3 regions of the Enterobacter sp. C4G1 genome follow, and region 2 is predicted to be linked to each of the others. Evidence: predicted binding sites of a transcription regulator. Region 2 holds the regulator's gene; each other region holds the start of a gene.
What was found. Region 2 encodes PurR, which represses purine synthesis genes. Its sites were predicted from a motif close to CANGCAAACGTTTGCNTG; they were not measured.
Positions count from the first base shown of each region.

Region 1 (5,452 bases), on a different contig from region 2:
CTGGAACGTCATGGTTATACCGTAATGCGCGGCTGGAACAGCAAAGAGGCGATTGACCCTTACATGGTTGACTGGTCAACCATTACGGCGTCTAACCTGCCGTTCCGTTTCCAGCAGGCACCTGGCGCGCATAATTCGCTTGGGCGTTACAAATTCAACATGCCAAGTTCGGAAGCGATTTATCTGCACGACACGCCAAACCACAACCTGTTCCAGAAAGATACCCGCGCGCTCAGCTCTGGTTGCGTTCGCGTCAATAAAGCCTCTGAACTTGCGAATATGCTGTTGCAGGATGCGGGCTGGAACGATACGCGGATATCCGATGCGCTGAAACAAGGAGATACACGCTACGTTAATATTCGACACAATATTCCGGTTAATCTTTACTATCTGACCGCGTTTGTTGGCGAAGATGGGCGTACCCAGTATCGTACAGATATTTACAATTACGATCTCACCGCGCGATCGGGTGCACAAATTTTGCCAAAAGCTGAACAATTAATCAGGTAAATGAAGTAGTTCGGGAAAATTGATTGTCGTAAGTTATGGTGAATGCGTGGCAATATGGCTGTAGGCCGCGTGTTTACTGGGGTTGGGCGCCTTGACGTAGGTTGTTTTGCCAGTTAAGGTGCCCTTCGTGCGCTAAGCATATATACGATAAACATTGACCTGTAGACCTGATTATCATGGACAAATTTGACGCTAATCGCCGCAAACTGCTGGCGTTAGGTGGTGTTGCGCTTGGCGCAGCGGCCATCTTGCCTACGCCAGCATTTGCCACCCTCTCGACACCTCGTCCGCGTATTTTAACGCTCAACAATCTGCATACTGGTGAGTCGCTTAAAGCGGAATTTTTCGATGGCAGAGGCTATATTCAGGATGAATTAGCAAAACTAAACCATTTTTTCCGTGATTTCCGCGCGAATAAAATAAAAGCCATCGATCCTGGATTATTTGATCAGCTTTTCCGCCTCCAGGGCCTGCTCGGAACCAGCAAGCCTGTGCAACTCGTTTCCGGTTATCGCTCTCTTGATACCAACAATGAATTGCGCGCCCGTAGCCGTGGGGTAGCCAAAAAAAGCTATCACACTAAAGGACAGGCGATGGATTTTCATATTGAAGGCGTTTCGTTAGCCAATATTCGCAAAGCTGCGTTATCTATGCGTGCAGGTGGTGTAGGATATTACCCCAGCAGCAACTTTGTGCATATTGATACCGGGCCCGTTCGGCACTGGTAATAACGAAATACAGGAGCAGTATGAACTATCGTATTATTCCGGTTACCGCGTTCTCCCAGAACTGTTCATTAATCTGGTGTGAGCAAACCAAACTGGCCGCGCTTGTCGATCCCGGTGGTGACGCCGAGAAAATCAAGCAAGAAGTCGCAGCGTCGGGTGTGACGCTGATGCAGATTTTGCTGACCCATGGTCATCTTGATCATGTGGGGGCTGCGGCGGAGCTGGCGCAACACTACGGTGTGCCGGTGATTGGCCCGGAAAAAGAAGATGAGTTCTGGCTGCAAGGGTTACCTGCCCAAAGCCGCATGTTTGGCCTTGATGAGTGTCAACCTCTGACACCCGATCGCTGGCTAAACGAAGGGGAGAGCGTTACCGTAGGGAATGTGACTTTACAGGTGTTGCATTGTCCGGGGCATACGCCAGGTCATATCGTCTTCTTTGATGATAAATCGCGTTTGCTGATTTCCGGTGATGTGATTTTCAAAGGTGGCGTAGGACGCAGCGACTTCCCGCGCGGTGACCACGGTCAGCTGATTCAGTCGATTAAACAGAAATTATTGCCGCTGGGCGATGATGTGACGTTTATTCCTGGACATGGCCCGATGTCGACGCTGGGTTACGAGCGTATACACAACCCGTTCCTCCAGGATGAAATGCCTGTCTGGTAAGCCAGATTAAATAAAAAAAGCCTGCATGATGCAGGCTTTTTTATTGGTCGGGTGCGTGAAAACATCACCCGACGGATTGTTACAGCACAGCGACAATCGCTTCGCACAGCGGCGCCATGTTGTCTGGTGTCATGCCGGCAACGTTAACACGGCCTGAAGCCACCGCGTAAACGCCAAACTCTTCACGCAGACGCAGAACCTGTTCTTTGGTCAGGCCGCTGAAAGAGAACATGCCGTTCTGTTTGATAATAAAGCTGAAGTCGCGGTCAGCGCCTTTCTCAGCCAGGGTGTTCACAAACAGCAGACGCATACGCTGGATGCGCTGGCGCATATCGTTCAGCTCTTGTTCCCAGATTGCACGCAGGGCGTCGTTGCTCAGGATGGTCGCGACCACCGATGCACCGTGCGCTGGTGGGTTAGAGTAGTTAGCGCGGATCACAGACTTCATCTGGCTGAATGCGCGATCAACAGTTTGCTCATCAGCGGAAACCAGCGTACATGCACCTACACGCTCGTTGTACAGGCCGAAGTTCTTGGAGTAGGAGCTTGCAACAATCAGTTCCTGATGCACAGCAGCGAAGGCACGCAGGCCTTCAGCATCTTCTTCCAGACCACGGGCAAAGCCCTGGTATGCGAAGTCGAACAGCGGCAGCCAACCTTTTTCAACGGACAGTTTAGCCAGTTGTTCCCACTGTTCCAGCGTAGGATCGATACCCGTTGGGTTATGGCAGCAGCCGTGGAACAGCACCACGTCTCCAGCTTGCGCTTCGCTCAGGCTGGCCAGCAGGCCGTCGAAGTCGAGAGAGTGTTTTGCCGCGTCGTAGTAAGCGTATTCACACACTTCCAGACCCGCAGAGTTAAACACGCTTTTGTGGTTCGGCCAGCTTGGATTGCTAACCCACACACGTTTAACAGAGGTATTTTTTGCCAGGAAATCCGCCGCAACACGCAGCGCGCCAGTACCGCCAGGGGTCTGCGCAGTGCGGGCACGCTTATCGGTCACGATCGCGTTGCCTTTTCCGAACAGCAGTTCCTGAGTGCAACGACCAAATTCAGGGATACCATCAATACCGAGGTAGTTTTTGGTGGTTTCGTTTTCCAGCAGATACTGCTCAGCTTTTTTAACGCTGGTCAGTACCGGAGTCTTGCCGGTTTCATCTTTATATACACCAATACCCAGGTTGATTTTGCCAGGGCGGTCATCGGCACGAAACAGATCGGCCAGGCCCAGAATTGGGTCGGCAGGAGCGGCGGTAATGTTCTCAAACATGACGAAGTTCCATTGTGATTACAGGAGTGAAATCCGCTATCAGGTTAACGGTAGATTTACAAAATGCCAACCGTTTGCGACAAAAAGCGTGCGGCTTTTCAAAAGTCGCCATTATTTACTATCAGACATAAAAAAACAGGGCCGAAGCCCTGTTTCTTAAGCATAGAACAAAGTGGTGTACTGATTAGAACTGGTAGGTCACAGCCATTGCAACCTGGTCGTCTTTACCGTTCACGATACCAACGTTACGAGAGTAAGAGGTGTCGTCGATCAGGTTCAGCTGGTAGTCAACATAAACGTTGAAGTTTTTGTTGAAGTAGTAAGTTGCACCCAGTTCAACAAATTTCTGCAGGTCAGCATCGCCGCCATTGAAGGTGCCACGCTGAGACAGGTTTTTACCTTTAGACTGAACGTAAGACACGGAAGGACGCAGACCGAAGTCGAACTGGTACTGAGCGATCACTTCGAAGTTCTGAGTTTTGTTCGCGAATGAACCGTCAGCTTCACGAGTCATGTTGCGGGTTTCAGCATAGGTGGTTGCCAGGTAGATGTTGTTAGCATCGTATTTAGCACCAACAGCCCATGCTTCAGCTTTGTCGCCTTTGCCGTCAGCAGTCTGAAGGTTGGTACGGTCAGAGTTGCTGTATGCACCGATCAGACCGAAGCCTTCACCGAATTCGTAACCAACAGAGGTACCGAAGCCATCACCGTTAGCGGTTTTAACGTCAGTACGGTCGTTTTTACCCTGATACTGCAGGCCCAGGCTCAGACCATCAACCAGACCGAAGAAGTCGGTGTTGCGGTAGGTCAGAACGCCAGTAGTACGGCCAGTCATGAAGTTATCAGAGTAGTTAGCCCAGGTCATACCGGAGAAAGAAGGTGCCATATCGGTCAGACCTTCTACATCGTATACGATACCGTAGTTACGGCCGTAGTCGATAGAACCAGCATCACCTGCTTTCAGGCCAGCGAACGCCAGACGGGTACGCTGAGTCTGGTTGCTTTCTGCCTGGCTTGCCAGAGCACGGTATTCCCACTGACCGTAACCAGTCAGTTGGTCATTGATTTGAGTTTCGCCTTTGAAACCGATCTGTGCATAGGTGTTGTCGCTGCTGTCGGTGTTGTCACCAGAGGTAACGAAGTCATGCTCACCAACAACTTTCCCATACAGATCCAGTTTGTTGCCGTTTTTGTTATAGATTTCTGCAGCGTTAGCTGCACCGGCTACCAGCAGAGCAGGGATAACCACTGCCAGGATATTGCGCTTCATCATTATTTATTACCCTCATTGGTTTTTTTATGACACTCGCCACTGCCGTCAATAAATTCTGTCAATAAATATTTCCGGAACTATTGATGAGAGTTTGGTGTCTTTATGTATCTGACAGGCATCTTTCCATTCATAGAACCGTTTCGCTAGCCTGAAAATGCTACAATTCTAAAGATTGAGTAACAAAAAGAAATAATGTGTAAGAGTTTGTGTATTTTAAGGAACTTTGTGAACCACCTCAAATTTCAGAACTGATTGGCTAATTAAAAGCCTGGTTCATTCCTATGTATATGAATTGCTTATGCTTAATTTGGATAAAGGCAATTCATATAAACAGAAGTTAAACGACTCGTTTTTTCTTATGACCGCTATCAGCCTTCTGGATGGCTGTAAATGTGGTTGAAATTTGTGCTAAAGCATCAGAAATGCATTAAGCGCAATAAGAGTGTGGTTTATTTTTTGTTCACAGATATTTCGTGGAAACAAAACGTAACAGGTAGAGGTTATGACGGGGTTGTAGTTTAAAGATGCTGACTTTCAACTGACGAAAACTGACAAAGCAGAATAAAATAATGGCCAGCAATTGCTGGCCATTTTAATTAACGCGGAATTAGAAGCTTGCGTTACGCGGGGTACGCGGGAATGGAATCACGTCACGCACGTTCTGAACGCCGGTCACGTAAGCGATCAGACGCTCGAAGCCCAGACCGAAACCTGAGTGAGGCACGGTACCGTAACGACGCAGGTCGCGATACCAGCTGTAATCAGCCGGGTTCAGGCCCATCTCTTCCATACGGGCATCCAGCACGTCCAGACGCTCTTCACGCTGAGAGCCACCGATGATTTCACCGATGCCCGGTGCCAGCACGTCCATCGCAGCAACGGTTTTACCGTCTTCGTTAAGGCGCATGTAGAAGGCCTTAATGTCTTTCGGATAGTTTTTAACAACTACCGGTGCTTTGAAGTGCTTCTCTGCCAGGTAACGCTCATGCTCGGAAGAGAGATC
Region 1 is NZ_JBQVVV010000001.1:2,713,314-2,718,765, forward strand. It holds gene ldtD (L,D-transpeptidase) at 1-510, shown strand, start outside; gene ACT9TW_RS13010 (YcbK family protein) at 687-1,238, shown strand; gene ACT9TW_RS13015 (MBL fold metallo-hydrolase) at 1,259-1,906, shown strand; gene ACT9TW_RS13020 (amino acid aminotransferase) at 1,986-3,176, opposite strand; gene ACT9TW_RS13025 (porin) at 3,361-4,449, opposite strand; gene asnS (asparagine--tRNA ligase) at 5,057-5,452, opposite strand, start outside.
Region 1: the regulator PurR is predicted to act here: its motif matches at 3,240-3,257, upstream of ACT9TW_RS13020 (amino acid aminotransferase).

Region 2 (5,452 bases):
GCCTTCCATGGTAAAACGGGAGCACTCCGGCTCCCGTTAACACTTAATATTTATCGTATTTAATCGAACCAAATTTAGTATAGGCCTCAAAATTTGGTGATTCAATAGAAAATTCTTAGCAACCTAATCACTGAAATGTAACATAATTGCTGGTGCGATTATGCGTGCGATGTTTCAGCCTGGGCTGCCGTATTATCCTCACGGTGTGCCGATGACTGCATCTGATAGCCGATGCCAGCAAGTGCAACGGTAACCAGCATCACGCTGGTGGTGGTGAGCAGTGGTGTTGCAATCAGTGCCGATACCACCAGGCTTGCCAGGAAGCACAGCCCCAGTTGCAGTGTGTTCTGCAAGGCTGCCGCACGGCCCGTTGCCTGTGGGAACGGCCGTAAAGCCTGCGCCACCACAATCGGGTAAATGGCACCGTTAGCAATTGCCATCACACAGAATGGAATCAGGATTTCCGCCAGACCAGCCCCCGGAATAAAGCCGACGGCCCAGGTACCAATAACGCTTAAAGCGTACAGCGCCAGCAGCCAGGGTAACATCTGCTGCCCCTGCCATTTTTGCAGCGCCGCACGGCAACCGTAACCGCCCACCAGGAAGGCGATAGTCTGTGGAACATAGCTCAGGCCGATGGCCGCCGGGCTGTACCCCATATCGTGCAGAATAAAGGGTGAGCCGGTCAGCCATGCAAAGAAGCTGGCTGAACAGGCGGCGTAGATAAGCACGTTGCCGCGGTACGCTTTGGTGCGCAGCAAAGAGGTAAAGGTAGTTGGCTTCGCTTCCGGATGTGTCTCTTTTTTATGCGCAGGTTTCAGGGCGAATGCGGGCAGCATCAGCACCAGAGTGATGGCAAACAGGGTGGCGAAAATCGCCTGCCAGTCGAAATGCGCCAGGATCCAACTGCCCAGCAGTGGTGCAAGCGCGGGAGAGAGGCCTACCAGCGGCATAATAGTGGCAAAAATTCGATTGGTCCGTGAAGCCGGATAGTAATCCGTCACCAGCGCCTGCCAGGTGACCGCTGCGGCACAAACGCCGACGGCCTGAACAAAACGCAGCACCAGTAACCAGGTCGCATCGCGTACCCACAACATCCCAAGACAGCCTACGGCAAAAATTGCCAGACCCAGTAACAGCACTGGTTTACGACCAAAACGGTCGGAGAGCGGCCCCCACAGCAGCTGTGCAAAGGCAAAACCGGCGAGGAACAAACTCAGGCTGGCGCTAATGGCCGCGGCAGGCGTTTGCAAATCTTCCTGCATTGCAGCGAATGCGGGTAAGTACATATCGGTAGCTAAAAAGCCCAGCACGCTTAAGCCGCCGAGCCAGACTAAAAAACCTTTCCTGGGTTGCATTGTTTTATTCTCCTTAAGGAGGCAGGGTACGTTGGCGCAGAGTGTAGGGAGTGCAAAGCGGCTTGTGAAACGCTAATATTTGGCGGGTGCATTCAAATTTTTTGCAGGCAGAAAATGTGGTCAGATTATTCTCTTGAAGTTGTGGATGCTGTCGCCCGTAACGGCAGCTTCAGCGGAGCCGCGCAGGAACTACACCGCGTCCCCTCGGCCATTAGCTACACGGTGCGTCAGCTTGAGGAGTGGCTGGCCGTTCCGCTGTTTGAACGCCGCCATCGCGACGTGGAGTTAACGCCTGCCGGGGCGTGGTTTTTGAAAGAAGGGCGTTCTGTTATCAAAAAAATGCAGATCACTCGTGAACAGTGTCAGCAGATTGCTAATGGCTGGCGAGGTCATCTTTCTATTGCGGTGGATAACATCGTAAAACCCGAACGTACCCGGCAGATGATTGTCGATTTTTATCGCCACTTCTCCGATGTCGAGCTGCGGGTATCGCAGGAAGTCTTTAACGGTGTCTGGGATGCGCTGGCAGATGGCAGGGCTGAGATGGCGATCGGCGCAACACAGGCCATACCCGTTGGGGGACGTTACGCATTTCGCGATATGGGAATGTTAAGCTGGAAATGCGTGGTGGCAAGCGATCACCCGCTGGCGGCAATGGCAGGGCCGTTAAGCGATGATACCCTGCGTAACTGGCCATCGCTGGTACTGGAAGATACGTCACGCTCGTTACCCAAGCGTGTGACCTGGCTTCTGGATAACCAGCGACGGGTGATTGCGCCCGACTGGGAATCCTCCGCGACCTGCCTTTCTGCCGGGTTGTGTGTGGCAATGGTGCCGGTCCATTTTGCCAGACCACGAATCGATGCCGGGGAGTGGGTTGCCCTTGAGCTTGAAAACCCATTCCCGGACGCGGCCTGTTGTCTGACCTGGCAGCAAAGTGACGTATCGCCCGCGATGGCCTGGCTGCTGGATTACCTGGGGGACAGTGAAACGCTGAACAGGGAGTGGTTACGGGAGCCAGATTAACTGGCTCCGTGCACGATTAACGGCGGTAGTCGCGGAAAGGACCGTCCGCCACGGAGCGACGTTCGATAAGACGCGGGTGGACTTCAATTGACTGCGACTCTTCACGTTTGTTAACGATCCTGTCCATCAGCATGTTGAAGGCTGTTTCACCCAGAGAATCTTTCGGTTGATGAATAGTGGTCAGCGCCGGGGTGAAGAAACGCGCGTTGCGCACGTTGTCATACCCGATCACAGAAATATCCTGCGGTACGCGCAGACCCAGCTCATCGGCAGCACAAAGCGCACCCATCGCCATAATATCGCCACCGCAGAAGACAGCAGTCGGACGATGCGGCTGGGAGACAATTTGCTGCATTGCGCGGTAACCGGATTCAGGCTCAAAGTCACCCTGAACAATCCAGTTTTCTGGAACGGTGATCAGTGCTTCTTCCATGGCTTTCATAAATCCGGCCAGACGGCCTGCACCGGTGTTGCGCTCCAGTGGACCTGGAATCACGCCAATCTCGCGGTGACCCCGTTCTACCAGATAACGACCGGCCATGTAACCGCCTTCAAAGGCGTTATCGATTACTGAGTCAGTAAAATCGGCATGCGCTTCACCCCAGTCCATCACCACCATTGGGATGTGACGGTACTCTTCCAGCATGGAGAGCACAGAATCCGGGTATTCGGAACACATGACCAGCAGGCCATCCACGCGTTTTTGCGCCATCATAGACAGATAAGCGCGCTGTTTCTCATGGTTGTTCCACGCGTTACCCAGGATCAGGGTATAGCCTTTCTGGAAGCAGTTTTTCTCGACCGCCTCGATTATCTCTGCGAAATATGCAGCTTCGCTGCTGGTGGCCAGCAAACCAATGGATTTGGTGTGATTAACTTTAAGGCTACGTGCGACCGCGCTTGGCGAATAGTGCAGTTCTTTGATCGCCGCCCAGACGGCATTACGCGTCTCTTCCGCTACAAAACGGGTTTTGTTAATTACATGTGATACGGTTGTAGTGGAAACGTTTGCGCGTTTTGCCACGTCTTTAATTGTTGCCATTAAATGTCACTCCAGACCATATCCTAAGCTCCTGAAAAACTTGAAGGTAAACGTTTGCCTTCTCTCACCCTTATCACGCAATCTGGAATTGCGACACGCCGGGAAAACGACACAGGACGTCAGGAGGGGGTCAATGGCCGGTACGCTAATAAATTTAGCGTGGAATTTTGTCCTATCTTGATGAAAAGGGGAAGAGCAAAAGTGGATATCAGTTTAAATCCAGGAAGATTTTTGACGTAAACTGTGTAAAAATGAGCAAGCTCACTTTTCGTAAGGTGATTAAAAGGAGAAAAATTGATGAGTACCGATCTTAAGTTTTCGCTGACGACCACCGTTATCGTGCTGGGTTTGATAGTTGCTGCATCGTTTACGGCTATTCTGCACTGATTCAGACGGGGGGAGAGCGTTCTCCCTCCGGATTTCCTTTTATTGTTACTTCTCCGGCAATAATCTTTTGCCAAATTGTTAACTTCTCATTTTTTGTGATTGGTGTCATGCTTTTGACTTCTTTGTTCTGTGTCGTGGTACGACACGGCATCCGGAGTTGACTCATGAAAATCAATTTTCCTCTGCTGGCCCTGGCGATTGGCGCTTTTGGGATTGGCACCACCGAATTTTCCCCGATGGGGTTATTGCCTGTTATCGCCCGGGGTGTAGACGTCTCTATCCCGGCGGCCGGTATGCTGATTAGCGCCTACGCGATTGGCGTGATGGTAGGGGCACCGTTAATGACGTTGCTGCTTTCACACCGTGCGCGCCGTAATGCGCTGATTTTCCTGATGGCTATTTTTACCCTTGGGAATGTACTTTCCGCGCTTTCACCGGATTACACCACGCTGATGTTGTCACGTATCCTGACTAGCCTTAACCACGGTGCCTTCTTCGGACTGGGATCGGTTGTTGCAGCAAGCGTTGTACCTAAACATAAGCAGGCCAGCGCCGTGGCAACCATGTTTATGGGTCTGACCATTGCCAACATCGGCGGTGTACCTGCGGCCACGTGGCTGGGTGAAGCGATCGGCTGGCGTATGTCGTTCCTGGCAACCGCTGCACTGGGCGTGATTGCTATGGTCGCACTGTTCTTCTCGTTGCCAAAAGGCAGCGCAGGCGAACGCCCTGATGTACGCAAAGAGCTGTCCGTGCTGGTTCGTCCTCAGGTATTGTCTGCACTGCTGACCACCGTGCTGGGGGCTGGGGCGATGTTCACGCTCTATACCTATATTTCGCCCGTGCTGCACGACATTACTCATGCCACGCCGGTCTTTATTACCGCGATGCTGGTGCTGATTGGCGTAGGGTTCTCTATCGGTAACTACCTGGGCGGTAAGCTGGCAGACCGTTCCGTGAGTGGCACGCTGAAAGGCTTCTTAACGCTGCTGATTGCCATCATGGTGGCCATTCCGTGGCTGGCGCGTAACGAATTTGGTGCAGCCATTGCGATGGTGGTATGGGGTGCGGCGACCTTTGCCGTGGTTCCGCCGTTGCAGATGCGGGTAATGCGTGTGGCGCATGAAGCGCCAGGACTCTCTTCATCCGTGAATATTGGTGCGTTTAACCTGGGTAATGCACTGGGCGCTGCGGCCGGTGGTGCGGTGATTTCGGGTGGCCTGGGGTACAGCTTTGTGCCGGTAATGGGGGCGATTATTGCGGCTCTGGGGTTACTGCTGGTACTGATGTCGGGTCGTAAACAGCCAGAAACGGCCTGCGCGGCTGAATAATCATAACGCAGAAGAGCGAACCCTTCTGCGTGTCTCTTACGCTGCGAGGTTCTTCGCAACAAATTCCCAGTTAACCAGCGCCCAGAAATGCTCCAGGTAGTTCGGGCGTGCGTTACGGTAATCGATGTAGTAAGCATGTTCCCACACATCGACGGTCATCAGCGGGGTTGCGCTGGTGGTCAGCGGTGTACCCGCGTTGGATGTTGATACGATAGCCAGTTTGCCATCGGCTTCTTTCACAAGCCAGGTCCAGCCAGAACCAAAGTTTTTAATTGCTGCGTCAGTGAATTTCGCTTTGAAATCAGCAA
Region 2 is NZ_JBQVVV010000002.1:257,585-263,036, forward strand. It holds gene punC (purine nucleoside transporter PunC) at 159-1,358, opposite strand; gene punR (DNA-binding transcriptional activator PunR) at 1,473-2,384, shown strand; gene purR (HTH-type transcriptional repressor PurR) at 2,401-3,426, opposite strand; gene cydH (cytochrome bd-I oxidase subunit CydH) at 3,724-3,813, shown strand; gene ACT9TW_RS15105 (MFS transporter) at 3,978-5,144, shown strand; gene sodB (superoxide dismutase [Fe]) at 5,181-5,452, opposite strand, start outside.

Region 3 (5,452 bases), 1.3 Mb from region 2:
CTGCCCGCTGATCTGCTTCTCCGCCTCTGGTGGCGCACGTATGCAGGAAGCGCTGATGTCCCTGATGCAGATGGCGAAAACCTCTGCTGCGCTGGCGAAAATGCAGGAACGCGGTCTGCCGTACATTTCTGTACTGACCGACCCAACCATGGGTGGCGTCTCTGCAAGCTTCGCGATGCTGGGCGATCTGAACATCGCTGAGCCAAAAGCGCTGATCGGCTTTGCGGGCCCTCGCGTTATCGAACAAACCGTACGTGAAAAACTGCCGCCTGGATTCCAGCGCAGTGAATTCCTCATCGAGAAAGGCGCTATCGACATGATCGTTCGCCGCCCGGAAATGCGCCTGAAACTGGCAAGCATTCTGGCGAAGCTGATGAATCTGCCAGCGCCTAACCCGGATGAGCCGCGCGAAGGCGTGGTCGTACCGGATCAGGAACCCGAAGCCTGATAACTGAAAAGGGCAGGGCCGGTTGGCGCTGCCCTTTTTCTTTCTAATCGTTAATGACAACCGGGCATCATGGAAAATAACAGCATTCCCCAAGCCACGTCGCCCCTGGCCGCGTGGCTTTCTTATCTGGAAAACCTGCACAGTAAAACTATTGATATGGGGCTTGAGCGCGTAAGCCAGGTCGCCGCGCGTCTGGACGTGTTAAAACCGGCACCTTTCGTGTTTACTGTTGCGGGCACTAACGGTAAAGGTACCACCTGCCGCACGCTGGAATCGATACTGATGGCCGCGGGCTTTAAGGTTGGCGTTTACAGCTCTCCGCATCTGGTGCGTTATACCGAGCGTGTGCGCGTACAAAACAGCGAATTGCCGGAATCTGCCCATACCGCCTCCTTTGCCGAAATCGAAGCCGCGCGCGGTGAGATCTCATTAACCTATTTTGAATACGGTACGCTCTCTGCATTGTGGCTGTTTAAGCAGGCACAGCTTGATGTCGTGATTCTGGAAGTTGGCCTGGGCGGGCGTCTTGATGCCACCAACATGGTGGACGCTGATGTCTCCGTGGTGACCAGTATTGCCCTGGATCATACCGACTGGCTGGGGCCGGACAGGGAAAGCATTGGCCGCGAGAAAGCCGGTATTTTCCGCGCTAACAGGCCTGCTGTAGTAGGCGAGCCGGATATGCCGCACACCATTGCTGACGTTGCGAAAGAGAAGGGCGCTGTGCTGCTGCGTCGCGGGGTTGACTGGCAGTACGAGGTGCAGGAAAACGGCTGGCGTTTCAGTGATGATCAGGGTGCGCTGGAAAACCTGCCGCTGCCGCAGGTGCCGCAGCCGAATGCGGCAACCGCACTGGCAGCGCTGCGTGCCAGTGGACTGAACGTGAGTGAACAGGCGATTCGCGATGGCATCCGGAATGCGGTTCTGCCCGGGCGTTTCCAGATTGTCAGTGAGTCACCGCGCGTGATCCTGGATGTGGCGCATAACCCTCATGCGGCAGCATATCTTGCCGGACGTCTTAAATCGTTACCAAAAACCGGGCGCGTCCTGGCGGTTATCGGTATGCTTCATGATAAAGATATCGCTGGCACGCTGGCCTGCATGGAGACTGTGGTCGATTGCTGGTATTGTGCTCCACTGGAGGGGCCACGTGGCGCCACTGCCGAACAGTTGATGGAACATCTCGGCAAAGGCGAAATCTATAAAAGCGTGGCGCTGGCCTGGGAAGCTGCGATGGCAGATGCTAACCCAGAAGATACCGTGCTGGTGTGTGGGTCGTTCCACACCGTAGCACATGTCATGGAAGTGATGGACGCGGGGAGAACCGGTGGCGAGTAAGTTTCAGAACCGTTTAACAGGAACCATTGTGCTTGTTGCGCTGGGGGTGATTATTCTCCCCGGTTTGCTCGACGGGCAGAAAAAGCATTATCAGGACGAATTCGCGGCAATCCCGCTGGTCCCTAAGCCGGGCGACCGTGACGAGCCTGATATGTCTCCTGCTGCCACTCAGGCTCTGCCTGCTCAGCCCCCGGAAGGTGCGGCTGAAGAGGTGCGGGCAGGGGATGCTGCGGCACCGTCGCTCGATCCTTCTCGTCTGGCAGTGAACACCAACAGTGAAATCGATCCTGTGCCTGTTCCGGTTGAGCAGCCTAAGCCTGTTGAAAAACCGAAACCTGTCGAGAAACCACAGCCAAAACCGCAGCGTGATAAAACCACCGATCAGCTTGCGGCTGCGTCAGAAACACCGCCTCCGGCAAAACCGGCTCAGCAGGATGCTGCCCCAACCGGTAAAGCCTACGTTGTGCAGCTCGGTGCGCTAAAAAATGCCGATAAAGTCAATGAGGTAGTGGGTAAACTGCGCAGTGCGGGTTATCGGGTTTACACTTCACCTTCCACGCCTGTACAGGGTAAAATCACCCGTATTCTCGTGGGGCCGGAAGCATCTAAAGATAAGCTGAAAGGATCGCTTGGCGAACTGAAGCAAATCTCTGGTCTGAGCGGTGTGGTGATGAATTACAGCGCGAACTGATCTCCCTCTCTCCCCCTGGGGTGAGGGAAACATACGTCCGCAGAGACGTAAAAAGCCTGTGGCGTTGAACATTTTTTCAGCGCCTTTTTTATTTACGCGCGGGAAGGAAATCCCTACGCAAACGTTTTCTTTTTCTGTTAGAATTCGCCCCGAACTGGATGACAGGGCGTTTAATCGTGGGACACATATGGTCTGGATTGATTACGCCATCATTGCGGTGATTGGTTTTTCCTGTCTGGTTAGCCTGATCCGTGGCTTTGTACGTGAAGCGTTATCGCTGGTGACATGGGGTTGTGCTTTCTTTGTTGCCAGTCATTACTACACTTACCTGTCTGTCTGGTTCACGGGCTTTGAAGATGAACTGGTCCGAAATGGAATCGCCATCGCGGTATTGTTTATCGCGACGCTGTTAGTCGGCGCTATCGTGAATTACGTGATAGGTCAGCTGGTCGAGAAAACCGGTCTGTCAGGAACGGACAGGGTGCTCGGGATCTGTTTCGGGGCGTTGCGTGGCGTGCTGATTGTGGCTGCGATACTGTTCTTCCTTGATACCTTTACCGGGTTCTCAAAAAGTGAAGACTGGCAGAAGTCGCAGCTCATTCCAGAGTTCAGCTTCATCATCAGATGGTTCTTTGACTATCTGCAAAGCTCGTCGAGTTTCTTGCCCAGGGCATAAGCTCTGAGATGTGGCTTAGAGTTTGGTTTATTAGGCTATTTTACTTGCCATTTTGAACCAGGGCAGTGCTCACAATCCTCGCGTACTACGTGTACGCTCCGGTTGTTGCGCGCTGTCCGTGTTCAAACTGTCTGCGACAATTACGCCTACTAAACCAAACTCTTAACGAGGAAAAGACGAATGTGCGGTATTGTCGGTATCGCCGGTTTCATGCCGGTAAACCAGTCTATTTATGACGCATTATCGGTGCTTCAGCACCGTGGACAGGATGCAGCAGGCATCATCACCATTGATGCAAACAACTGCTTCCGTTTACGTAAAGCAAACGGCCTGGTAAACGATGTGTTTGAAGCCCGCCATATGCAGCGCCTGCAAGGTAATATGGGGATTGGTCACGTTCGTTATCCTACTGCTGGCAGTTCCAGCGCCTCTGAGGCTCAGCCTTTCTACGTTAACTCTCCATACGGCATCACGCTTGCCCACAACGGCAACCTGACCAACGCCCATGAGCTGCGTAAAAAGCTGTTCGAAGAGAAACGTCGCCACATTAACACGACTTCTGATTCTGAAATCCTGCTCAATATCTTCGCCAGTGAGCTGGATAACTTCCGCCATTATCCGCTGGAAGCAGACAACATCTTTGCCGCCGTTGCCGCGACTAACCGCCAGATCCGTGGCGCGTATGCTTGTGTGGCGATGATTATCGGTCACGGAATGGTTGCCTTCCGCGATCCAAACGGTATCCGTCCGCTGGTGCTCGGCAAGCGCGATCTTGGCGATGGCCGTACTGAATATATGGTTGCCTCTGAAAGCGTAGCGCTGGATACCCTGGGCTTTGAGTTCCTGCGTGACGTCGCACCAGGCGAAGCGGTTTACATCACTGAGAAGGGCCAGCTGTTTACCCGTCAGTGTGCCGACAACCCGGTCAGCAACCCATGCCTGTTCGAATACGTCTACTTCGCCCGTCCTGACTCCTTCATCGATAAGATTTCTGTGTACAGCGCACGCGTGAACATGGGCACCAAACTGGGTGAGAAGATTGCCCGCGAGTGGGACGATCTTGATATCGACGTGGTTATCCCAATCCCGGAAACTTCCTGCGATATCGCACTGGAAATCGCCCGCATTCTGGATAAGCCATACCGTCAGGGTTTTGTGAAAAACCGTTACGTTGGCCGTACCTTTATCATGCCGGGCCAGCAGCTGCGCCGTAAATCCGTGCGCCGTAAGCTGAACGCCAACCGTGCTGAGTTCCGTGACAAGAACGTGCTGCTGGTGGATGACTCCATCGTGCGTGGTACGACGTCTGAGCAGATTATCGAGATGGCGCGTGAAGCTGGTGCGAAGAAAGTGTACCTGGCCTCTGCAGCACCGGAAATCCGCTTCCCGAACGTGTATGGCATCGATATGCCAACCGCCAATGAGCTGATTGCTCACGGTCGCGAAGTGGACGAAATTCGCCAGATAATCGGTGCCGACGGCCTGATCTTCCAGGACCTGACCGATCTGATCGACGCCGTACGCGCCGAGAACCCGGATATTCAGCAGTTCGAATGCTCCGTATTCAATGGTATCTACGTAACTAAAGACGTTGACCAGCAGTACCTTGACTACCTTGACTCGCTGCGCAACGACGATGCGAAAGCCGTCCAGCTGCAAAACGATCTCGAAAGCTTAGAGATGCACAACGAAGGTTGATAAACCTGAAGGGCGGCGCTGATGCCGCCCTTCGATTTTTTAACGGCCTTCATTCACCCAGATCCGCATTTCTCCTTCTCCTCTGTTCGCCCAGCTAAACCATGGGATAAACGTCAGCGTCTGCATTTCCACCGCCGTCTGGCGAGTATCAAAGCTGTACAGCGGTTTTTCTTCCTGCGCTGTCAGAACACGTAATCCTTCCGCTTGCAGCAACACTTTTCCTTTCAGCACGCCCGTGCCCGGTTTCTCGCGAAACGCGCTCGCTTCCGGCAGGGTGAGGTTATGCAATTCTGCGCCGTTATCCGCCTCTTCCAGGCAGTAGACCAACGGCCCACGCTGAATTGCCACTTTACCAGCAGCATGACGTACCAGCGGGTTGGCGTAGACGCGACGAATGGTCATTGGCAGATGAAGCGTAATGACGTCACCTTCTCGCCATGTGCGGTGCAGGTGCAGATAGCCTTTGATGTTTTTACCCTGGTCCGCTTCACCGTTGACCAGAACCTGCGGGGTTGCACACCATTCTGGCAGGCGCAGCGCCAGCGTATGCTCCACGGCCCCGGGATGGGTAAAGCGAATTGTCACGTCTTCATCCCACGGG
Region 3 is NZ_JBQVVV010000002.1:1,585,150-1,590,601, reverse strand. It holds gene accD (acetyl-CoA carboxylase, carboxyltransferase subunit beta) at 1-448, shown strand, start outside; gene folC (bifunctional tetrahydrofolate synthase/dihydrofolate synthase) at 518-1,786, shown strand; gene dedD (cell division protein DedD) at 1,776-2,477, shown strand; gene cvpA (colicin V production protein) at 2,665-3,153, shown strand; gene purF (amidophosphoribosyltransferase) at 3,334-4,851, shown strand; gene ACT9TW_RS21420 (glycoside hydrolase family 127 protein) at 4,891-5,452, opposite strand, start outside.
Region 3: the regulator PurR is predicted to act here: its motif matches at 2,592-2,609, upstream of cvpA (colicin V production protein).